4 regions of the Tindallia californiensis genome follow, and region 1 is predicted to be linked to each of the others. Evidence: riboswitches for the same ligand, from Rfam matches in the RefSeq annotation. Region 1 holds a riboswitch; each other region holds the start of a gene.
What was found. A riboswitch is a leader RNA that binds a small molecule or an ion and turns the genes downstream of it on or off. The one in region 1 is predicted to bind cobalamin.

Region 1 (5,981 bases):
GCAGAACTGGAAGCGGAATTTGCCGAATTAAACGGATGGGAGGCAGAAGCAGAAGCATCGGCACTGTTGCAGGGGCTTGGTATTACGACAGACCTTCATGTTAAGAAAATGGAAGCTCTTCCTGGTGCTGAAAAAGTGAAGGTATTGCTGGCGCAGGCTTTGTTTGGAAATCCAGATATTTTAGTGTTGGATGAGCCGACCAACCATTTGGATATTCAATCAATCCGATGGTTGGAAGAATTCCTAATTAACTTTGACGGCATTGTTATTTTTGTTTCTCATGATCGATATTTTCTGAATAAAACCTGTACCCATATGGTAGACGTGGACTTTGGGAAAATAAAAATGTTTACAGGGAACTACGACTTCTGGTACGAGTCCAGCCAGTTGGCACTCCAGATGATGAAGGATCAAAATCGCAAAAAAGAAGAAAAAGTGAAGCAGCTGCAGGATTTTATTGCTCGTTTTAGTGCAAATGCTTCAAAATCCAGACAAGCAACCTCTCGAAAAAAAATACTGGATAAAATCACGTTGGATGATATTCAACCATCCACCCGCCGCTACCCCTACGTTGGTTTTAAACCAGAAAGAGAAGTAGGAAAAGACATCTTAATGGTGGAAGGGATTTCAAAAACCGTAGAAGGAGAAACCTTGTTAAAAAACGTCAGTTTCACCGTAGGAAAAGAAGATAAAATAGCCTTTGTCAGTGAAAATGAAAGAGCCAATACAGCGTTAATGAAAATCATGGCAGGAGAATGGGAACCGGACCAAGGGACGGTAAAATGGGGTGTAACGATTACCACTGCCTATCTGCCAAAAGATAATGCAGACTATTTTGATCAGGAAGGCTTAAACCTGGTAGAGTGGCTGCGGCAGTATTCAGAAGAAAAATCGGAAGTGTATTTAAGAGGTTTCCTCGGAAAAATGCTTTTTTCCGGAGAAGATGCCCTGAAAAAGGTGAAAGTCCTTTCTGGTGGAGAAAAGGTCCGGTGTATGCTATCGAGAATGATGCTGAAAAATGCCAACGTCCTATTACTGGATCAGCCCACGAATCATCTGGATCTGGAATCAATCACAGCATTAAACAATGGGCTGAAAGCCTACCCCAGCAATGTATTGTTTACGTCTCACGATCATCAGTTTGTCGATACCATCGCCAATCGCATTATTGAAATAACCGATGACGGAATCAAAGATTATCGAAAAACCTATGAAGAATACCTGGAATTAAAAGCGCAAAAGAAAGCTTAACTGGAAGTAACGCCAGCATCAGCGAAGGTGCTCATTTCTTCAAGGGCTCTGGTGGAAGCTTCTACCAAGTGGAAGGCTAAGGCAGCGCCGGTACCTTCTCCTAGACGCATGTTCATATGAAGCATGGGTGTTAAACCTAAAAGACGGAGGGCATGCTGATGACCTGGCTCCATAGAAGCATGGGAAGCGATCATATACGGAGTAACCTTAGGGCAGATGCGACTGGCAGCCAAAGCAGCCGCACTGGCGATGAAACCATCAACCATTACCGGTACCCGATGAGCGGCGGCACCCAGCATAACGCCAGTCATGGCAGCGATTTCCAAGCCGCCTACTTTTGCCAAAAGATCAACTCCATCGGTTGCGTCTGGTTGATTAATGTCTAAAGCCTGTTGAATCACCCGGATTTTATTGGTAAGCGCCTCATCCTGAATTCCCGACCCCCTACCGACGATCTGTTCCAAGGGTAAATCAATGCATGCGGCTAATATAGCGCTGCTGGGAGTTGTATTGCCAATGCCCATTTCACCCGCACCTAACAAAGCGGCTCCCTGTTGCACTTCTTCATGAGCCATTTCGATTCCTATTTCAATGGCCTTTACAGCTTCGTCATAACTCATCCCAGGCCCGGCAGCAATATTGTCGGTGCCCTGCTTTATCTTTTTTTGGATAAGATCAGGATGAGTAAAATCACCGACGATGCCCACGTCCACCACCACTACCTTCGCCTCGGCATGACGGCAGAAAACATTGATAGCAGCTCCCCCATTGATAAAGTTCAGAACCATTTGAGGGGTTACTTCCTGAGGGAAAGCACTGACACCTTCAGCAACAACTCCGTGATCTCCGGCCATCACCAACATTGTTTTGTTCTTAACAGACGGTGATGTGCTGCCTGTTATACCGGCTAACTGAATAGCGATATCCTCCAGCACCCCCAAACTGCCTGGTGGCTTCGTCAGGTTATTAAGCTTTTTCTGACACAAATCCATGGCTTCTTTTTTAAGAGGTTGGATCTGATCGATGGTTTCTTTTAATGACGGCATACGATAATTCCTCCTTGGGTTTCTGTTTTTAATTTGTTTTTAAATAGCAAAAAACCTCAGCATAAACATACTGAGGATGTTACCATAATCCACATCATTAGCAAAAGTTCCCTACTGGCAGGTCTCCTGGCTTCCAGATCATCACGCCTTCGCTCCTTCCCGTCCTTCTTCAGGCATGAGCCTTTGAAGACAGTGGATTACTGCGAATTAATTCCCCGGTTACAGTGGCGGGACCGCTGAAGATTCTCACTTCTATTCCCTATTCTCTTCGAGAGGATTGCCTCAAGAAGCACCAGTAGTCATCAGATAAATGAAATGACTCTAAATAAATGTACCTCAGAGAGATGGATTTGTCAAGTTCTTCGGATAGGTCTGGTTTTGGAATAGACGAAAAGCCTAAGGTATGTTATTATTTAAACAAAGTAGGCGAAGGGTGCTTTTTTTTCGCCACTAATTACAGTATAGGTGTAATCAATACTGTAAAACTAAAAAAAGAAGGAAAAAACAAGGAGGAAGAAAAGAATGGAATTAACGCATAATCCCACTCTGCTGTGGTTTTTAGCAGGGTATGGGGTCATCATGGTAGTAATGGGTATTTTTTATTCAAAGAAGATCTCTTCCAGTGAAGACTTTATTCTGGCTGGAAAATCTCTGGGTGCGGTTGTATTGATGGGAACGCTAATCGCCACCTGGGTTGGCAGTGGTACGATTACAGGAGGCAGCAACTCCCTTGCGTACAGCTTTGGCATATGGCCGGCCATGTTACAAAGTGTTTCGGCTATTGTGGGAATTGGGTTATTGTTTTTTATTGCGGAAAGAATACGGACTTTTGGAAAATATACCATCAGTGAAATATTGGAAACCAAATACGGTGAATCAGCTAAAATGCTCTCGGTATTGGTGATTGTATTGGCTTATGTGGGAATTGTGAGCTATCAATTCCAAGGGTTTGGGTTTGTCTTAAATGTAACGACAGGCATTCCGGTACAGACAGGAACGATTATTGCCGCTGTGCTTATTGTTTTTCTTGCTGCTGCAGGTGGGCTTAAAGCAGTGGCAGCAACGGATGCTATTGGTGCCTTTATTATTCTTATTGGGCTTGGAGTTGGGATCCCCTTTTCCATTAATGCGGCTGGCGGATGGGCAAATATCACAGAAACGGTTCCGCCATCAAGCTTGGAAGTTTTAGGTGGTTTGACTCCCTTACAACTGACGGGATATCTGATTCCCTCTCTGTTCCTTTTGCTGGGAGATCAAAATATGTATCAGCGACTGGCGGCTTCTCGTGGTAGCCGAGATACCAGAATTGGTTCCATAGGATGGCTAATAGGGGTAATCTTTATTTATCCGGCGGTTTCAATTATCGCTTTTTCCGCCAGAGTTACCTTTCCGGACATTAATCCGGGAATGGCATTGATAGCCACTACGACAATCTTACCGACCTTTATAGGGGGACTTCTTTTAGCGGCGGCGGCTGCCTTTATTGTTACAACAGGAAATTCGTATCTTTTGTCGGCTTCAACCAATATTACCTATGATTTATACGGAAAATATATTAACCCAGAAGCATCGGATAAACAAAAGTTATTATTTACCCGAATATTGATCCCGGTACTGGGCTTGCTTTCTTATTTGCTGATCGAATATTTTCCTAGCATTCTATCTGTACAAATGTATGCTTACACCGTATATGCGGCAGGGATTACACCGGCAGTATTAGCTGTATTTCTATGGAAAAAAGTTACCAAAGCCGGTGGGCTGGCATCCATGTCAGCTGGTGTGATTACAACGCTGGTATGGGAAATTGTTTTAAGACAACCTTATGATCTGAATAGCTCCGTTGTCTCTATTCCCGTTGCTTTTGTAGCCTTAATTATTGTTACCTTGATGACGGCAAAAAAAGAGTGAACAAAAACATAACGGCAGGAGGAAAAACATGTCCATCTACCAAAAAAGAATTGAAAAGCTTCAGGAAAAAATGCAGGGAGAGGAGATAGAATGCCTTTTTCTATCTCCTTCAGTTAATCTGAATTACCTTACTGGCTATGGAGCAAAAATGGATGAGAGGTTAGTTCTTTTTGTTCTTCCAACCAAAGGAGAAGGTTTTTTTGTAGCACCAAAGCTTTATGAGGCGTTTATTACGAAGACACCAATCCGGAACAATGTCTTTTGGAGTGATCAGGAAGATCCATTTCAAATGCTTCTTAAGGAAATGGGTGAGCGAGAAATAGGCATCACCCGTATTGCCTTGGAAAACAGTATGCCGGCTGCGTTTATGCTGCCAATTCAGAAAAAAATAAAGGACGCTGACTTTAGGCTGGCCGGTTACCTTTTTGAAAGTTTGCGGAAGATAAAAAGCGAAACAGAGATTGAAAAATTAAAAAATTCAGCGACGGTCGTTGATAATATTCTCAAAAAGGTTATACTAGAAAGGGACTGGATAGGCAGGACGGAAAAAGAACTGGCGGCAACCTTGGAACAGGAAATGAAACAACATGGGATGGAAGGCCCCTCTTTTAGCCCTATTATTGCTACTGGTTCTAACAGTGCTTCGCCTCATCATAAAACAGGAACGGACAAGATTTTGAAAAATCAGCCTTTGTTAATGGATCTTGGGGGGCTTATGGATGGCTTTTGCTCGGATATGTCCCGTACTGTTTTTTTAGGTGATGAGCCGGATGAGTTCTTTTTAGAAATTTATGAAATCGTTCTTGAAGCACAGAGAAAAGGGATTGAAGCTGTCAGACCAAAGGTTAGCGCAGAATCCATTGATAAAGTGGTTCGGGATCATATTATAAGTAAGGGGTATGGTGATTATTTCATTCACCGGACAGGTCACGGTATTGGGATGGAAGTTCATGAATCGCCTTATATTGTAGAAGGAAACGAGGAAATGCTGGAACCGGGAATGCTCTTTAGTATTGAACCGGGGATCTATCTGCCCGGAAAATTCGGAGTGAGAATTGAGGATATTGTTCTGGTAACGGATACCGGTTGTCAGATATTGAACCAGTTCCCTAAACAACCTTACTTTGGCTAAAAAATCATGGGGGTGTGTGAATGCAGGAGGTTTCAAAAAAAATTCGGGAAATAAGGAAAGAAAGAGGATTAACACTGAAAGAACTTAGCGAAAGAACCGGGTTTTCCATCAGTTTTTTATCTCAGGTGGAGCGGGAGACATCCTCTATTGCCATTACCTCACTGAAAAAAATTGCCGACTCTTTGCATGTCTCGATTACGACTTTCTTTAAGGCTTACGACAATGAACATTTTTTAGTAACCAAAGAAGATCAAAAGTCTTTTCTGATAGAAGGTTCTACAACGGAGTATATTAGGTTAAGCGGAACCTTTCAAGACCGGGTTCTGGAATCTCTGATGGTAACATTGCAGCCGGAAGAAAAACATGGCCATCGGTTTAGCCATCAGGGAGAAGAGTTTTTATATGTGTTGGAGGGTGCTGTCGTTGTATCTATCGATGGCGATGACTACACGGTATACGCCGGAGATTCCATTCACTATCCCTCTGGAAAACCTCATGTATGGAAGAACCCGCTGGAAGAAAAAACCAGATTTTTATGCATCCTCACGCCTGTTATTTTGTAGAAAAAAACAACTGATTCCAATGCACCGGACTCAGTTGTTTTTTTATCCTACAGGAAACGGCTACCAGTCAACGTCAGTACC
Region 2 (5,981 bases), on a different contig from region 1:
CCTCAGGCTATTTTTGCAGGGAATGATCTGATGGCCATTGGAGCAATGGAAGCCCTTAAACGAAAAGGAATTTCTATTCCCCATAAAGTAGCGGTGATGGGTTTTGATGATATTAAACCCACCGCTTATGTAGAACCAAAACTTACTACCGTTTCTCAGCCAGTGCATAAAATGGGATTAATGGCGGCTAGATTATTGTTTGAGAATCTTCAGGACGGAAGGAAAACAGAAGAAGCTCAGCCGGAAATTTATTTGCAACCAAAGTTGAAAATACGAAGATCCTGTGGTCAGGACGATCGTTTACAAGAAATATTCAATTAGGAGGGACGTTATGGACCTTAGAACGAAATTTATTGGTTTGAACTTAAACAACCCCTTAATCGTATCTGCAGGCCCTTTAACCGGTACTGGTGAAGGAATGGTAAAGGCTATGGAACAAGGAGCAGGTGCGGTTGTTACAAAAACCATCGTAAACGAGATTCGCCCTAATGTGAAGCCCAGGGTAATGTATAAAGAAAAAGGTCTGTACAATATTGAATTATACAGCGACTATTCTTTGGAAAAATGGGAGCAGGAAATTACTTATGCTAAGGATCGGGGAGCTGTGGTGATAGGAAGCATTTTAGGGCATTCAGCCTCTGAAATAACCTACATTGGTAAAAAAGTTGAATCCTACGGAGTGGATGCAATTGAAATGAGCCTTTTTTCACCTCATGGAGAAGGCATTGACGGGATTGTTGATTCTCCTGAAGGACTTTATGTGTTTACTAAAGCATTAACAGAAAGCGTGAATATTCCAGTGATAGTAAAACTTTCTGCCAATGTGTTAAATATCGGAAAACTGGCCAGAGAGGCTAAGCGGGGTGGTGCAGCGGCGTTAAGTGGCATCGATACGGTGAGGGCTATCCCCGGAGTAGATCTTTATACAAGAAAAGCCTTGCTGCCTACCTATGGTGGATATTCTGGGGAAGGAATACGTCCTATCGCTTTTGCGGCTTTGGCTTCGATGGTACAGGCAACTAATCTGCCTGTTTCTGGGGTCGGAGGCGTGAGTAAGGGAGAACATGTTTTGGAGTTTTCCATGCTTGGTGCCGTCACGGTTCAGTTGTGCAGTTCATTGATGATTCATGGGTACAGCCACCTGAAAACCATTCTGAAGGAACTGGAAGACCTTATGAAAAACCTGAATATTGAGAGCTTGGATGAAGTTCGGGGAAAGGCACTAGAATCCTTGTTGTCCTTTGAAGAGATTCCGAAAGAACCATTAGTAGCTTTTATAAAGGAAAAGGAAGACTGCAATCATTGTATGGGCCATTGCAAATCGGCTTGTTTGAACAGAGCTATCATACATAACGACCTTTCTTATACGGTGAATACAGAAAAATGTGCAGGTTGCGGACTGTGTGCTAGTGTCTGTCCGGAACATCGAATTTCCTTAAATTATGGGTAACATCACTTTCTACACACACAGGGGAAGGCAAGAACACAAAGGGACGGTTCGGAACAGAACAGTAAGGACGGGTTGAGTTACCTCAGGCTGAGTTGTCCCCGTCCCCACTGACATTCTGAACCGGCAATTTGAAGGCAATCATGTCATTTGACAGATGGAGCTCTTTGCGAAGCGAAAAAATCCGGAAGGAATAAGGTAGTGCTGGATGATCGACTTCGTTAAAGATAAGAAATAGCTTGTTTTCATAATCTTCCTATGATAGGATGAATAGATAAATAAATTATAAATCCTTAAGGTGCCTCTTAAAAGGAGGAGAATAGGAAAGACCGGTTATAGTCCGGCGCGGACCCGCCACTGTAAGCGAAGACGAATCCCTAAGATGCCACTGAAGAAATTTGGGAAGGCTGGGAGGAGGAAGAAACGCAAGCCAGGAGACCTGCCTTAAATGAAAACATGCGTAAAGCGACAAGGGGAAAGTAGGTAAAGAGAACTAAGATGGGAAGTCTCTTAATAATTAAGGGGCTTTTTTTAATGCCCTAAAAAAGGAGAATGAAAATGAAGAAAAAATGGCTGTCTCTGTTACTAATGATGGGAATCCTGCTTTTTATAGGGTGCGGAAAAGGAGAAGTTCAAACGGACTCCAAAGAAACAATAACGGATTATCAACCGGTGACGATCCAAAATTTTAATAGAACCTTAAGCATTACCGAAGTGCCAGAGCGAATTGTCAGTATGAATGTTCATACAACCGAAATATTATTTACCTTAGGCTTGGGAGACCGTATTGTAGGAACGGCTTTTAACAACGCTGAAATCCTGCCGGAATTCAAGGATGATTTTGACCGTATCCCTGTGTTAGCCGAAAGATATCCCTCTATGGAAGTTTTGTTAGGCGCTGAGCCGGACTTTGTATATGGGCGTGACAGTGCCTTTGGTGCAAATGGAACAGCTTCTGTGAACGAAATGGAAACCTATGGAATTCATGCCTATGCGGTAAAAGGAACCTTGGTAAATGGAGCAACCATGGATGATGTCTATGAAGACTTTCTGAACTTGGGCAGGATTTTTGATGTGGAAGAAAAAGCAATTGCTATTGTCAGTGAAATGCAACAGGAGATGAAAACGATTCAGCAACAATTGGGAGAAATAGAAGAACCGGTGAAAGTTCTTGTTTTTGATATGGGTGGAGACGCGGTATTTACGGCGGGACAATCCCTGCAAACAACCCTGATTGAAATGGCTGGTGGTAAAAATATTTTTGATGACATTGCCAATAACTGGGGAAGTGTTAATTGGGAAGAAGTCGTAGACCGCAATCCAGAAGTTATTGTGATCAATGACTATGGAGATGAAACGGCAGAAGAGAAAATCGATGAACTGCTTACTAACCCCTTTATGCAGGAGGTGGATGCTGTGAAAAACCAACGTTTTGTCATCCTGCCACTTCCCAGTGTTTTTGAGGGTCCGCGCAATGTAGATGCCCTTCGGATATTAGCTGAAGGGTTCTATCCAGAACAGTTTTAAAGGGAGCTGTCTAGATGAAAAAATCGATTTCGATGCCAAAATTATCGATATTGTTTTTGGTCTTATTGGTGGGTTCCGTTACCTTGGCTGTAGCTATTGGACCCGTCTCTATTGGGTTTCGAACCGTGTGGGAAATTGCCTTTAGTCAGTTCGCGGTGTTGGAACCATTGCTGGAAGAAGACTGGACAACAGCGCAAAAACACATTGTATGGGATATTCGGTTTCCGAGAGTTCTTCTGGCAGCCATCGTTGGTGCCGGACTGTCGCTGTCAGGAGTTACTATGCAGGCGCTTCTGAGAAATTCGTTGGCAGATCCCTATATTTTAGGCGTGTCTTCCGGAGCCTCCGTTGGCGCAACCTTAGTGATTGTATTAGGATTCTTCCGGTTTTTCGGACAAATGGCGATTTCTTTTGCTGCCTTTGCAGGAGCTCTTGCGGCGGTTCTGTTTATTTTTATGCTGGCGCAAGTAAAAGGAAAAGTATTGCCTGTTCGGCTTATCTTGTCTGGAATAGCTCTTTCGGCCATGTTAAATGCACTAACGAATATTATTATTATGACAGCACCAAGAGAAGAAGGAATCCGCAATGCGCTCTTTTGGATGATGGGAAGTTTAGGTGGTACTAAATGGTCTCATTTATGGATTCCTTTGATAGCCGTTATCGGTACCTTTCTTTTTCTTTTTTACCAATCCAGAATGCTTAATATTTTGTTAATGGGGGAAGAAACAGCTATCACTCTTGGAGTGAATACCCATCAACTTAGCAAAATGCTATTAGTGGTGACGGCCCTGACAACAGGAATTATGGTGGCAATTAGTGGTGCTATAGGGTTTGTAGGGTTAATGGTGCCTCATGTAACCCGTTTCTTAGTGGGAGCGGATCATAAAAAAGTACTTCCTTTATCGGCATTGTTAGGTGCTGTGTTTCTTATATGGGCAGATGTGCTGGCTAGAACCTTGTTTGCGCCGGAAGAAATGCCTATAGGCACCATTACGGCCTTATTTGGAGGGCCATTTTTTATCTGGCTGCTTAGAAAGAATGACTACTCCTTTGGAGGTGGCTCTAAATGATGGTTTCTGTAAAAGACCTGTCACTATCAATCGATGGATCGCCAATTATTGAAGACATTAGTTTTGCAGTAGAAAACAAAGAAATTATCGGGATCGTTGGTCCAAACGGGAGCGGAAAATCCACCTTATTAAAAACCATTTATAAAACACTGCGTCCAGATAAAGGAACTATTTTGATGGATCATCAGGATATCAGTACCTTGTCAGAAAAAGAAACCGCAAAGAAGATGGCGGTATTAAAACAGGAATCTACCATTGATTTTGATTTTACGGTTCGAGAAATGGTGGCAATGGGAAGAGCTCCGCATAAAAAAACCTTCGAAAACTATTCTCGGGCGGATTACATGATTGTCGATGAAATGATTGAAAAAGTGGGGATGAAAGCATTTTCCAACAGAAGCTTTACGACCTTGTCCGGTGGAGAAAAACAACGGGTCTTGTTTGCCAGAAGTTTAACGCAAAAGCCAGAGTTGTTAATTCTTGATGAACCGACAAATCATCTAGATATTAAATACCAAATAGAAGTCATGGAAATTATTTCAGAACTGGATATTAGTATTTTATCCGCCATTCATGACTTAAACATTGCTTCTAGCTATTGTGATAAAATCATTCTTTTGCATCAAGGAACCATTAAAAGCTTTGGAAGTCCGGAGCAGGTACTGCAGGAACATGTCATTAGGGATATTTTTCAGGTAGAAAACAAAGTAAGCAACAATCCCTTTACGGGAAGTATTCATATTTACTTTCTCGGTCTTGGATCTAAATCCAAAAGAAAAACCCCCGCTGCTTTTGCAGAAGGGGCTTTGCTTTAACTCCAGCCGATCAAGGTTGCAAATCCAATAGATAATACAGCGATTCCAGTCCATATACCGAAAATAGGCATAACAAATTTTAACCATTTTTCGTAAGGGATTTTAGCAACTCCTATGGCGCCCATTAAAACGCCGGATGTAGGGATGATAATATTTGAAATCCCGTCACCATATTGAAAAGCTGATACAGCTACTTGTCGAGATACTCCCACAACATCAGCCATGGGTGAAAGAAGGGGCATGACCACATAAGCCTGGCCAGAACCGGATGGTACGAAAAAGTTGAACAGAAGATTGGCTAAAAACATGCCTATCGATGAAAAAATAGGCCCTACGGCTCCTAGAGGAATAGACATTCCGTGGATAATCGTATGAATAATTCGTCCATCCGTTAACAAAATAGTGATGGAAGAGGCAAACCCGATGACCAGAGCACCAAACACCATGGATTGAGCTCCTTTGATAAAAGATTTTGCCATTTCGTCTGGATGTATTTTTGCTACAACACCTGTAATTAAAGCGACACCGAGCATAATACCACTGAGGTAATCTAGTCCCCATCCAAGGCTGGTTGAGCCATAAGCATATCCTGCAAAGCCAATAGCTAAAGTTGTTAGAATAATAGCATGAGAGAAGTTGAAATGAATGTCTTCAGCGGTTTGGCTGACTTCGAAATCTACTTGGCCCAGGATGCTTTTTTCTGGGTTTACCCGTATTTTTTTAGCATAATGCATGACGTAAATAACGGTAGCGATGAATACGACCACCATCACAGTCGTTCTATAGCCGAAACCAGAGAAAATAGGTACTCCAGCAATTTCTTGTGCGATAGCTGTGTTGAAAGGTCCCATAGGAGTCATGGCGAAGCCGGAGTAAGCTCCCAGGTACATAATGGCCATACCGACGAGAGGGTCTAGTTTAAGCCGTTTTGCTAATACTACGCCTATTGGAATAAAGGCAATAACCGCATTGATGACAATGCCTAACATGCCCAAGATAGCCATGATAAGCATAATGAAAGGGATCACCATCAACTCTTTTCCCTGAAGTTTTTCAATAGCAGCACGGATTCCTGCATCTAAGGCTCCGGTATCATTAATTACCTGAAAAAAGCCACCCACC
Region 3 (5,981 bases), on a different contig from region 1:
CATTGATGAAATTGCTAAAGGTGCCGAAAGCCAGGCTTATGATACCTCCAGTGGATCTGAAAATATTCAGCAGATCAGTCAGCTTATCGAATCTGACAAACAGCATCGTATCCGGTTAAACCAATCCGCCGACACCATCAGCCAGATGAAGGAAGCAGGCGTTGAGACCGTCGGTAAATTGGTGGAACAAACAAAATCCAGTAATGCGGCTGCTCAGGAGATTCAAGATATTATTCATCGCACCAACGAAAGTGCCAAAGAAATACAGGCGAAAAGTACCAGCATTAAAAGCATTGCAGAACAGACCAATCTACTGGCTCTGAACGCAAGTATTGAAGCTGCCCGAGCTGGTGAAGCCGGAAAAGGATTTGCCGTCGTTGCTGAAGAAATTCGAAAACTGGCGGAAGACTCCAATTCCTTTACTGAAGAAATTAATCATATTATTGCCACTCTTAACCAAATCACTAGCCATGCCGTCGAAAAAATGGATGAAATCAACCGGTTTAATCAGCTTCAAAATGAGGGTGTCCAGTCTACCAATGCTAATTTTGATGGTATTGCCGACGCATTAAAAGAGATGCTAGCGATTATGAACGATCTAAATAAGTCTAGTGATGACATCGAAAATAAACGGAATGAAATTGTGCTTGTTATGGAAAACTTGTCCGCAATTGCTGAAGAAAACGCTGCCAGTACAGAAGAAGCTACGGCTTCTGTTACCGGCCAATCCGAAACCATTACCGGAATTTCCGATGGTAGTCGAGACTTGGTAAACTTAGCGGAAGAAATGCAAAAGAGCATTCATCATTTCAAGGTATACTAATCTTTGCTGAAAAAAGCCACCAGCTTCTTATGAAGAAGCTGGTGGCTTTATAAAAAGGGGGGTTATGCTGATTGCTGTTTTTTCGACCGCTTCTTAAAGAAGGCAGCGCCCGCTCCAAACAGTAGTAACACTCCAACAATGGTTGGTACTCTCGGCAGAGGTTTGCTTGCTTCTTCCCCTACCACATACTCCGCTCGATGACCAAAGTTGTCCTGAGCGATCAGTTTAACGGCTTTTTCTGAATCATAATCAAAATATCCTTCATCGTCTACATCACCACGATCTATTTCCTGATCTGCCTCATCGAAAACAGCAACCTCCGCATGGCGGTTTGGCGAACCATCATCAAAGATAACTCTTACTCTTCCTTCTTCCACCGTCTCCACCAGCATGGCATGAGCAAACGCACCAATACTTGTTAATGCCATGGCCAGTAATAGGATGATTGCGATGGAACCTAGATTTTTGCTATTCATTGTCTATCACCTCTTTCTCTATTCTGTCACCAGCATTGCCGGTTTTGCTTTTTGAATTAGTTGAAGGGCAGATGCCGTCACCAGTGCCTCTATCAGAACCAGAGGGATATGTCCTACAATCAAAATATTAATAACGGACATAAAACCTTCTCCAAAACGTGGATCGGTTAAAAACAGTAACACAATCAGTAATCCTACCGTAATCGTTACGGATAACGCTCCTACCAAAGCACCTCTTAGAAAAACCGATTTATCGGTCATTCTGCAAAAGATCTTATGCGAAATAAGAGCGGGAATGGAAAGCATCATTGTATTCGCACCCAGAGTCGTCAATCCTCCATGCTGAAAAAGCACAGCCTGAAGCAATAACCCTACAAAAATAGCAAGTGGTGCTCTTCTTCCCAGCATCACGCCCAATAATCCAGAAAACAAAGGATGAATGGTGGAAGGGCCTACCGGTATGCTGATAAGGGATACGGCGAAAAAAGCGCCTGCCATCAGACTTGTTTTTGGTATTTCTTCCTCTGTCATTCCCTTTACGGAATAGGCGATGGTAGCTGCTGTAATGGCTGTCGTTCCCACCGCTACAGGCGTACTTAAGACACCATCAGAAATATGCATTGTATCTACCTCTTTCATCAAAGCTAATGTTACTACTAATGAAATTTCTTTTTACCTGACTCCTGCTTCTACTCTACGATTACTTCAATGGATCCTGTTTCAAACGCTACTTCTCCCTCATGAAGAAATTGGAACACCACTTGAGTCGTTCCTTCCTCCACGCCTTTTACATGAACATGATCGCCATGCATATCAAAAGTGACGATTCCATCTTCAGCACCTTCTGCTAAGGCAGCACCTAATGTATAGTGGTTTCTATCCAAGGCTACTTCTTCACCATTTCCTTCTAGATAAGCACCCAGAGAAACGTGCCCTTCCTTCTCTATCACAGGAAGGCTTCCATGCCAGTGATCATCATGATAATAAGCAATTACTTCATCTTCGCTACGGTTTATAATTTCAAATAAGCTGATCTCCGTAACTTCTTCAGACGCTTCTGTTTCTGTTTCTTCTGCCGCTTCTCCTTCTCCTGCAAGTACCTGTACTTCAATTAAAGATGTTTCAAACTCGACTTCTCCATCATGAAGAAATTGAAATACCACCTGAGTGATCCCTTCCTGCTCGCCTTTTATATGGACATGATCGCCATGCATATCAAAGCTGACGATTCCATCTTCGGCACCTTCTGCTAAGGCAACAGCTATTGCGTTATGGTCACCATCCAGTTCAACGGCTTCTCCATTTTCTTCTAAATGTGCACCTAGGGACATATGACTGCCTGCTTCCACCTCTGGGATAAAACCATGCCAATGGGCATCATGATAATAAGCTACTACTTCATCTTCACTGCGATGAATCACTTCATACAAACTAATGTCTCTTACCTGCTCCTGTCCTTCACCAGCTTCAGCTTCTGGTGCTGCATCTCCTGAGCACCCAGATAGTATGAGCAGTGCTGCGAGTAAAACAATTCCTGCCAATCCTTTTTTCTTACTTAACTTCATGATATAATCCTCCTCTTTTCTCTGTACTGTTTTTATGATTTATTGTCAGCCATTAAATGGCTTGCAATCAAAAATATGATTGATCAGTGTATGTGCTTCTTCCACAGAGCGGGGTTTATGGTGCGTATCCCGAAAAAGCTTTGCCAAGGCAGGGATTGGTAACGAAGCCGCCTGTAAAATACTTTCGTCACGAAGTAAATCGTACTCACCACAGGCCAGCACTTTTCCTTTTTTCATCAATATTATTTCATCTGCCCATTCGTAAGCCATGTCCACATCATGAGTGCTGTATACCAAGGTAGCTCCTTCTCCCACCAACCGGTCCAATAATTCTCGAAAATGAGAGGCTGCTTCCGGATCTAGTCCGGAAAAAGGTTCGTCAAAGGCAAAAATAGGTGGTTCCATCGCCAGCAACCCAGCAATGGCTGCCCGCTTTTTTTGTCCTAAACTCAAGCTGTAGGGAGGTCGCTCTGCCAAACAGGAAATCCCTACTCTTTCCAAAGCTTTTTCTACCCGCTGCTGAACCTCGGCTGGGTTTAGTTTTAAATTTCTTGGCCCAAAAGCAATGTCGTTAAAGATAGTCGTTGAAAAGAGCTGATCGTCCGGATTATCAAAAAGAAGGCCTATCTTCTTTCGTATTTCCTGTAAATGAGCCTTCTCTACCGGCAAACCATGAATTTTCACTTCTCCCTGCTGAGCAGGAATAATACCGTTAAAGTGATATATCAAGGTTGTTTTTCCACTACCATTAATTCCCAGAATGGCGGTTTTTTTACCTGCTTTGATTTGGAGGTTAACCTTTTCAAAGGCTGGTGTTGTATCTGGATAGACATAACTTAATCCAACGGTTTCGATAGCAATCATCCTAGCACCCCCTGTTCCAACATAATAAGCGTTATGATAAACATAACGGGAATTCCTGATCGAATCCAATCTTTCCCTGTGATTTTTCTCGGTTTTCCAATCGGCATTTCTCCTTGAAATCCTCGGGAACTCATCGCTCGGTAAACTGTTTCGGATCGATTAATGGATTTGATAAACAGTCCGCCAAACAGTTCGCCGTAAATCCTTAAGGAATATCGGCTAAGCTGTGCCTGAAAGAGCCTGGATTTCAGTGCTTTTAATGTAGTTTGCATATCCTGAATAAAAAGAAACCCATATCGGTAAGCAAGATAAATGGTTGTTGTAATAATTCTGGGCATTTTTAAGTGTTCCAACGCTTCCAGCATTTCTTCCACTGGTTGATTGATAAAAACAAATAAGGTGAAGGTCATTGCTGTCAGGGCTTTCAGTACAATCAATGCGGCAAACTCTATCCGATCCGGAGTCGGCGGAATCCCTGCTCCAAAAATCAGTGGCAGGCTCATCAATCCAAGAAAAGGAATCAATACGGCCAGCTTCTTCATGAGTTGCCCCAAAGATAAACCACCCCATCCTGCATAAAGGATGGCAAAGATAAAAGCTACCCCTAGAAATTTCACTTCCGCCAAACTGATAACCCCAAAAACATAGATAAGGCCTGAAATCAATTTCGTTCGTGGATTCCAAGTAGATGCTTTCCATCCACCGCTTTCTTTTTCAATACACTGAGACATAGAGTGATGATCGCTCATTGATAAACCCCTTTACCTATCAACAAAACCTATCAACAAAGACGTTTGGCGTCTGCTGTCATTGAGAATTTCAAGTTGATAATAAATCATTCCATTCAAAATAAAAATAATAAGTGCTCACTAACAAAAAAACAATTCCGGTCTTCGCTTTTGAAGACCGGAATTTCTCACACAAAAAACACTTAACGATGACTGAAGACAAAGCAAGTGCATGAGTAGCGACCAGCCCTTTCACTCGAAGGGTAACGCACAAACATTCAGGCAGGTCTCCTGGCTTGCACTCCACACTCTCCCCATCTTCCCGGCTTTTGCCAGTGATCTATCGGGGACAGCTCCTGCTTACAGTGACGGGATCGCACCGGACTTTCACCGGTTTCCCTATTCTCCCTTACGGGCACCTGAACGGTTTTATTAAGTTTCATTGTTTTTTCATTTCTTGATTCAGCTAAATTATCACACTAAACCTTCTGTTTGTCAAGTAATCACTCCTTGAACTATGCCTAAGGACCCAACAAAACCCTCTATGAGCAGCAACAAAAACCCATGGAAAAACTTTTTTAATCCTGTAAAATCATAGGTGATGTTAAACCAATAACAACGTATCTTAACAAAATCCCGGAAATAACCATAAATCCGAAATGAGGTGAATCCGACGAATCCCCTACTAATTGGTCTTAACGCAATTCGAAAAGGAGTGTTTATAATGAAATCAACCAACCTTAAAACCACATTATTATCTACTGCTGCCATCTTAGTACTGACTGTCTTAATGACGTCGACCAGCTTGGGTGCTTCCATCGGTGAAACTGTTAATCTTAATCTAACCAGCCAAGCTCATGGGCAACATGCGGTTCCCAACGAAACGCAGCGCCACCCGGTATCTTCCTTCGATGCGGCCGAACTTATTTATCTGGAAGCTGTCTCTGTTCATCCTATTATTTTAGACGATTATGTTACTTATGAAGATAAGATGGCTTTTTTTGAAGCAGAAGCCGAAAAAGCCGGCTATATTGGTTTTCGCTTTGCCGACCTGCAGGGTAATGCAGTGGCTTTAGATCAGCAAGGAAAAGAATTTGATGTTGCGGATCGGAAGTATTTCCAAAACGCTTTAGCAGGCGAACCAAATGTTTCTGATGTATTAGTAAGCAAAGAAACAGGAGAATCGATTGTAGTTTATGCAACGCCGGTATATCTTAACGAAAACCTGGCAGGCGTGTTGTTTGCTTCCAGAGTAGCAAAGTAATCTAAAAATCTGACGAACCTTCGTAAAAGGGCCGTCAGATTTTTTTTATTCCTTCAATGGAAAACCGTTCTCTATAAACGGTTACATATTCACTAGGCGTCATGCCTGTATATTTCTTAAAGGTTTTTCGAAAATGCCCATAATCTGTATAATTCAAGTAGTCCATCACGTCATAAACACTTCGCTTTGAATCCAGGAGCAGATAACGGGCACCATATATTTTAGTACGCATCATGTATCGGGTCAGACTGACCCCGCTTT
Region 4 (5,981 bases), on a different contig from region 1:
CAGATGAGGGTCGGTACGCATATAGGTTTTTGCATCAAAGATCATGACACCCCAGTCTGGCTGAGGTGGTTGAAGGCCTAAACCCAGATAGCTTAAAGAGGCAATCGCAATAATGGTTCGGCCGACCTGAGCGGTAAAAAGCACCATAAAAGGGCCAATAATGGTGGGCAGGATATGCCTGAAAATAATATACCCATGACCAGCACCAAGGACTCGAAGACCTTCCACAAAACTTTCTTCTCGTATTTTTAAGATTTCAGCTCGCACCACTCTAGAAAAGTCGGCCCAGGAAACAATTAAGCTGGCGATTAAGATACTCTGGAAGCCGGGTCCTAATATGCCAGCAATAGCCAGCATAAAGCTTAGAGGAGGCAAACTCTGAAAAATCTTTACAAAAATCTGAATGATTTCGTCCAGCCATTTACCAAAATAACCACCAAGAATTCCAAAAAACAAACCAATGATCATGGTGCCACTGGAAGCGACGGTGGCTAAAATCATAGAAGTTCTGCCGCCATAAATAATGCGGCTAAGCACATCCCGTCCCATGGCATCTGTACCCATCAGATGCTCCTTCGAAGGAGGTTGTAAGCGATTACTCATATCCACTTGTACCGGATCGTAAGGAGCAATCCATTCAGCGGTGATGCTCATCAGAATGAGTAAAAGGAGAAAAAGGATTCCCAAAGAATTCATCCATTTTCCAAAGGTGTTTTGCTTCATCCTTGATCACCACCAAGGCGAATTCGTGGATCAATGAGGATATAGGAAAGATCAATCAACAGGTTAAAAAGGACATAAACTACACCAGTAAAAAGGACATAGGCCTGAATCACAGGATAGTCCATGCTCATAATCCCTTCTATGGCATAACGGCCAACACCGGGAATGGCAAAAATGGTTTCTACAATGGCGGATCCACCGAGGATACTACCAAAATAGTTGCCAATAATGGTTATGACAGGAAGTAGAGAATTTCGTAAAGCATGCCGGTAAAGCACAAAAGCTTTGGTTAGTCCTTTGGCATGGGCATTTAAGATATAATTTTTATGCAACACTTCCAGTAAGGTTGCCCGATTGACACGCATAATCACCCCACTGGTTCCGAAAGCTAGTACCAAGGAAGGAATGATCAAGTGGGAAAATGTCCCATAGCCACTGGTAGGCAGCCAACGCAGATGAACAGAAAAGAACATCATGAGCAGAATGGCGGCCAAAAATCCGGGGGTTGAAATGAGAAGCAGGCTGAAGAGCCTGCCTATATGGTCAAACCAGCTATGTTGATAGACGGCCATGAGAACCGCCAAAGGAATCGAAAGAAAGATGACCAGGAGAAGGGCTGAAATGGACAAGGCCAAGGTTTTAGGCAGTCGATCCCGGAATTCTTCAGCAATGGGGATGTTCGTCATAAAAGAGGTACCAAGATCTCCCTGAAGAATCCCCCCGATCCATTGCTGGTATTGTTTGCCTAATGACTGGTCAAGGCCCAGTTCTATTCTTTTTACGTCAATTTCCTCCTGAGTAGGGGTACTCACTCCGTCGGCACTTAAAGCCTCCCGGGCCGGGTCACCTAAAGCGACCACGCCCAGCAGGAAGGCAATTACCGAAACTCCGATTAAAACCGGCAGGGCCAATACTATTTTTTTCAAAGCATAAGGAAGGGCATAGGTCATGGCTATCTCCAGGAAATGCCGGGTAAATCCACTCCATAAACGGTAGCTTCATAATTTTTAAGGGATTTATGATGCGGTGCCAAGGTTACATCATGAAACATCGGCAGGGTGGAAATATCTTCGGCAGAAATGGTTTGTAATTCATTAACGGCTTCTTTGATGAGATCCAGCTCTGTTTCAACAGCTAGCTGAGCCAGCAATTCATCTACACGTTCATTGGAAAAACCCAAACTATAAGCAATATTGGTACTTCCTTCACTGTGCATAAATCGGTTAAAAATGGTCATTGGGTTTAGATCTGGCAATCCTTGAATATGCAAAGAGATATCAAAGTCTCCCTGTGACTGACGCTCTCGAAAAGCGGCACCATCCATGATGCTGATGCTGGAAGGCAAGCCAAGTTCCGATAAGACGGATTGCAGGTATTCCGCCTGTTCTTTATAAGGGTACCGGTCTAAGGCCCAGGAAGGAACAATAATTTCAAGTTCCGGTGTTTGATCACCAAGGACTTCTGTGACCAAGGTCTTGGCTTTTTCTGGATCATAGACTGGAGAAATGGGTTTAGCAAAGGGAGAAGCGGCGTTGAGAATGTTGACGGTAGGTTCTGGATAACCGTTATAAAACTCTTGCACCAGCAGTTCTCGGTCAATGGCTAAACTAAGGGCTTTTTTCATCTTCGGATCATTAAAAGGAAACCGTGTTCCATTACAAGACAAGTAATGAGAAATGGTTGATGGCTGGTAAGAAAGGGCAAAACGATCATCGTCCAATAACTGTTTGGTTAATTCTGGTGTTAAAGCGCCCAAATCTAAAACGCCCATGATTTCTTCGGCTTTTAAGGCAGCAAATCGAGTCTGTGGATCTGGAATAATTCGAATTTGAATATTTTTCACCTGAGCTTTTTCGCCATAATAATCTTCGTTGGCTTCCAGCTTTACATATTGGTTCCTTTCATGTTCCACCAGCCTGAAAGGACCTGTTCCCTGAGCAATCGTCGTAAAATCCGTTGTTTCGTCAAAGGAATCCGGACTATACATGGCACTGCCAAAATTAGCCATATTATAAGGAAGCAAGGCAAAAGGTTCTGAGAAAATCATTTTCACCTGATGGTCCTCTATTTTTTCGATGGATTCAAAATGGGGATATACAGCATCGAAATGGAAGGTGTAGAAGGAGGAACTTTTTCCATGCATGTTTGAATAGCGATCATAATTGGCAATGACCGCATCCGCGTCAAAAGAATGACCGTCATGAAAAGTGACACCTTCCTTTAGGTGAAAAATCCATTCCGTAGCATCTTCGTTGCGTTCCCAATGGGTTGCCAGCTTAGGAGCTGGTTGCTGATCGGGTCCGATGGCTACCAGAGGTTCCCATACGGATAAAATGGAGCTCATGTAAAAAGCATCCTCCGGACCTGGGGCGACATCTCTTGGACCAGCCAACACAACCTCTTTTTCATAGAGATCCTTTTCAACTTCCTGAGTGAGTTCAACTTCCTGTGAGGTATCCGAATCAGCATCCGTTGATCCGCCATGGCATCCGGCTAAGAGTAAAAAGCTCATAAGCCCGAGAAACATCACGGTCCATAATATTTCTTTTCTTTGTTTCATCATGGTACATTCCCTTCTTTCGTCTTTTTTTCTCTTTTTAAGAGTGGAGATGGAGGATGCTACTACATGCTAAGGGCATCAAAAAAGCCCCTTAGCATGGCTACTAAGAGACTTTCTCATCTTAAGTCTTCCTAAAAAAAACGCAAAGGTTCTGCGTCGTCTTTTTCAAGGCAGGTCTCCTGGCTCGCGCATCATTCTCCTCCCAGTCTTCCCAGATTTCTCCAGTGACACTTTAGGGATTCGTCTTCGCTTACAGTGGTGAGTCCGCACTGGTTTTTCACCAGTTTTCCTATTCTCCCTTGTATCCTGTTGAGGATAAGGGCACCTGAAAAGATGATAATAGTGTACCCTTTATGAAAGATCCTGTCAACGGGATGGAACTGGCGGCCAGGTATTTAAGCGGATGCTTACAGCTTAAATACCCACATGGCGGTATCCATTTTGGCGGCCATATCAGATAAGACCTCTGTGGCACTGGAAATTTCTTCCATAGAAGCGGTTTGTTCTTCGACGGAAGCAGAAGCTTCTTCTGTTCCCGCTGCATTTTCTTCTGAAATAGCCGATAGATTTTCCATAATCTGAACCAGATGATCTTTGTTGGTTTCGATGGTATTGCTAGAGGCTGTCAGTTTCTCTACCAGGATACCGGCTTTTTCTACGGCATCGGCAATGTTAGAAAACTGTGTTTCGGTTTCGTCTTTACTAACTCTTTCGATACTCAGTGCTTCATTGATTTCACCCATTGCCTGCACGGCTGTCTGGGATTTTTCTTTAAGTTCTTCAATGATGCCTTTGATTTCGCCAGTAAAGGTGTTTGACTCTTCCGCCAGTTTTCGGATTTCTTCAGCAACCACCGCAAATCCTCGACCCTGCTCACCGGCTCTGGCGGCTTCGATGGCAGCGTTTAGTGCCAGTAAATTGGTCTGATCGGCAATGGCCTGAATCATGCTGCTGGCATTATCGATTTTATCGGCACTGGCCTGGTTGCTTTGAACGGCTTCGCTCATGACGCCTATCAACTGACCGCTTCGATCCATGGTGGCGGACAGCTTATCCATTACGTCGATGCCTTTATCCTTTTGTTGTTGGATTTCTTCGGTAATATTTTTAACGGAAAGCACATATTCCTTATTTTGGGTGAGGGAATTTTCCATTTCAGTTACATTCTGTACAGCCGTTTCCACATTTTGCGCCTGATCTGTTGCACCTTTGGCGATTTCTTCAATGGTTTTTGCCACTTCCTGGGAAGCGGTGGAAGACTGTTGGCTGGTAGCTGTCAATTCCTCTGCTGAAGTAGCCAATTGTTGGGAATGACCTTTGATGTCTTTTACCAACTTTGCAAAATTTTCCTGCAGGGTGATCAAGGAGCGGGTCATATCGCCAATCTCATCTGTTCGGTTCTGAAAGGAATCATTTGCATGAGCTTGATTTTCTGTTAGATCATACTGAGCTAGTCGGTCCATTGCTTGAGAAATATGTTTAATAGGAGCTACGGTTTTTTGTGCAATGCCGACAGACAGCAGGATGACAAGTAGCATTCCCAGACCGCCAATAAGCATATACTGATTCCGAAGACTAATTAGTGGCTGGTAGACCTCGTCTTCATCAAGAACAACCCCCAAAACCCAGCCAGTAGAAGCTACCTTTTGATGAAAAAGAATTTTATTCATGCCGCCTTCCCGGTAATGCTGGACACCTCTTTCTTTTTCTACGGCTTCCTGATAGATGGTGTCAAAAAAAGAATGATCATTAAAATTGGTGTTGATTAATTCCTCAGAAGGATGGGTTAGAACCGTTCCATCTTGGGAAACGAGAAAACCATAACCAGATTCGCCTATCTCTACTTCAGCAATGGTTTGGGTTAATGTATCTAAATAAATATCACTGACAGCGGCACCGGTAAACTGTTGGTTGCTATCATAAAAGGGTGCTGTGGCAGAAACCATATATTGATCGGTATTCAAATCTTGATATACTTCTGTAACGCTTGGTTTACCTGTTTGCTTTGCTTCCATATACCAAAGCCTGTGGGTCATGTCATAGTCCTCCGGTGGAACCCAGCCACTACCGGTAATAAAGGTGCCATCCACAAAACCCAGGTAGTAATGCACCATGTCCTCATCAAAACCTGTAGGTTTTAAGTAATCGGACTCCAGAGTCTCTTCCAATAATCTGTCCATGATAAAAGGATCTTCTACGATTCCGGCTAAAGTAGCTACAGAAGCTACCTTTTGTCCGAGCCAGGCTTCAATATACTGTACCAGAGACTCTGCCTCAGCTTCTCCATCGGCATAAACACCTTCTTCTAAAATATTTCGTGCATTAAAATAACCAATCATAGAAGTAGCAGCAATCATTACAGCAAACGCAATTAAAAGGACCGCTGTTAATTTACCTTTAAACTTCATTATGATGCCTCCTGTCTGTCTTCACTGTATTAGAATGGATGGATGAAAAAGTTCACCTCTTTTCTTGCTTATTTGTTGGAGATACACTCCAATTTCTTATCATAGCAAATAGGGACAGAAGCGTCAATAAAAAAAGGCACTAAGAGTTCCGGATATAGGAACTTTTAGTACCTTTTTTTAAGGATAACGTAATTTTGGCGGATGCTGGATAAAATTGCAGGGGTCCTTTATCGATCATTTTTTTCTCGGTTCACGTGAAAGATCCATGGGTTGACAAGAGGTGGGAGAGA

Region 2: another riboswitch for cobalamin. It lies ahead of BLV55_RS13745 (ABC transporter substrate-binding protein); the one in region 1 lies ahead of cobT (nicotinate-nucleotide--dimethylbenzimidazole phosphoribosyltransferase).
Region 3: another riboswitch for cobalamin. It lies ahead of cbiQ (cobalt ECF transporter T component CbiQ); the one in region 1 lies ahead of cobT (nicotinate-nucleotide--dimethylbenzimidazole phosphoribosyltransferase).
Region 4: another riboswitch for cobalamin. It lies ahead of BLV55_RS12980 (ABC transporter substrate-binding protein); the one in region 1 lies ahead of cobT (nicotinate-nucleotide--dimethylbenzimidazole phosphoribosyltransferase).

Annotation. Positions count from the first base shown of each region.
Region 1 is NZ_FNPV01000003.1:300,144-306,124, reverse strand. Features, by position in the region: gene BLV55_RS05475 (ABC-F family ATP-binding cassette domain-containing protein) at 1-1,251, shown strand, start outside; gene cobT (nicotinate-nucleotide--dimethylbenzimidazole phosphoribosyltransferase) at 1,248-2,297, opposite strand; cobalamin riboswitch at 2,397-2,609, opposite strand; gene BLV55_RS05460 (sodium:solute symporter family protein) at 2,820-4,205, shown strand; gene BLV55_RS05455 (M24 family metallopeptidase) at 4,234-5,337, shown strand; gene BLV55_RS05450 (helix-turn-helix domain-containing protein) at 5,358-5,900, shown strand; gene BLV55_RS05445 (ornithine cyclodeaminase family protein) at 5,961-5,981, opposite strand, start outside.
Region 2 is NZ_FNPV01000012.1:5,699-11,679, reverse strand. Features, by position in the region: gene BLV55_RS13755 (LacI family DNA-binding transcriptional regulator) at 1-321, shown strand, start outside; gene BLV55_RS13750 (4Fe-4S binding protein) at 332-1,450, shown strand; cobalamin riboswitch at 1,727-1,908, shown strand; gene BLV55_RS13745 (ABC transporter substrate-binding protein) at 2,006-2,974, shown strand; gene BLV55_RS13740 (FecCD family ABC transporter permease) at 2,989-4,044, shown strand; gene BLV55_RS13735 (ABC transporter ATP-binding protein) at 4,041-4,859, shown strand; gene BLV55_RS13730 (YfcC family protein) at 4,856-5,981, opposite strand, start outside.
Region 3 is NZ_FNPV01000006.1:26,496-32,476, forward strand. Features, by position in the region: gene BLV55_RS09240 (methyl-accepting chemotaxis protein) at 1-823, shown strand, start outside; gene BLV55_RS09245 (hypothetical protein) at 886-1,299, opposite strand; gene BLV55_RS09250 (CbiM family transporter) at 1,318-1,938, opposite strand; gene BLV55_RS09255 (hypothetical protein) at 1,989-2,864, opposite strand; gene BLV55_RS09260 (energy-coupling factor ABC transporter ATP-binding protein) at 2,910-3,728, opposite strand; gene cbiQ (cobalt ECF transporter T component CbiQ) at 3,725-4,477, opposite strand; cobalamin riboswitch at 4,721-4,894, opposite strand; gene BLV55_RS09270 (PDC sensor domain-containing protein) at 5,181-5,720, shown strand; gene BLV55_RS09275 (helix-turn-helix transcriptional regulator) at 5,755-5,981, opposite strand, start outside.
Region 4 is NZ_FNPV01000010.1:86,218-92,198, forward strand. Features, by position in the region: gene BLV55_RS12970 (ABC transporter permease) at 1-723, opposite strand, end outside; gene BLV55_RS12975 (ABC transporter permease) at 720-1,673, opposite strand; gene BLV55_RS12980 (ABC transporter substrate-binding protein) at 1,676-3,286, opposite strand; cobalamin riboswitch at 3,436-3,627, opposite strand; gene BLV55_RS12985 (methyl-accepting chemotaxis protein) at 3,691-5,691, opposite strand.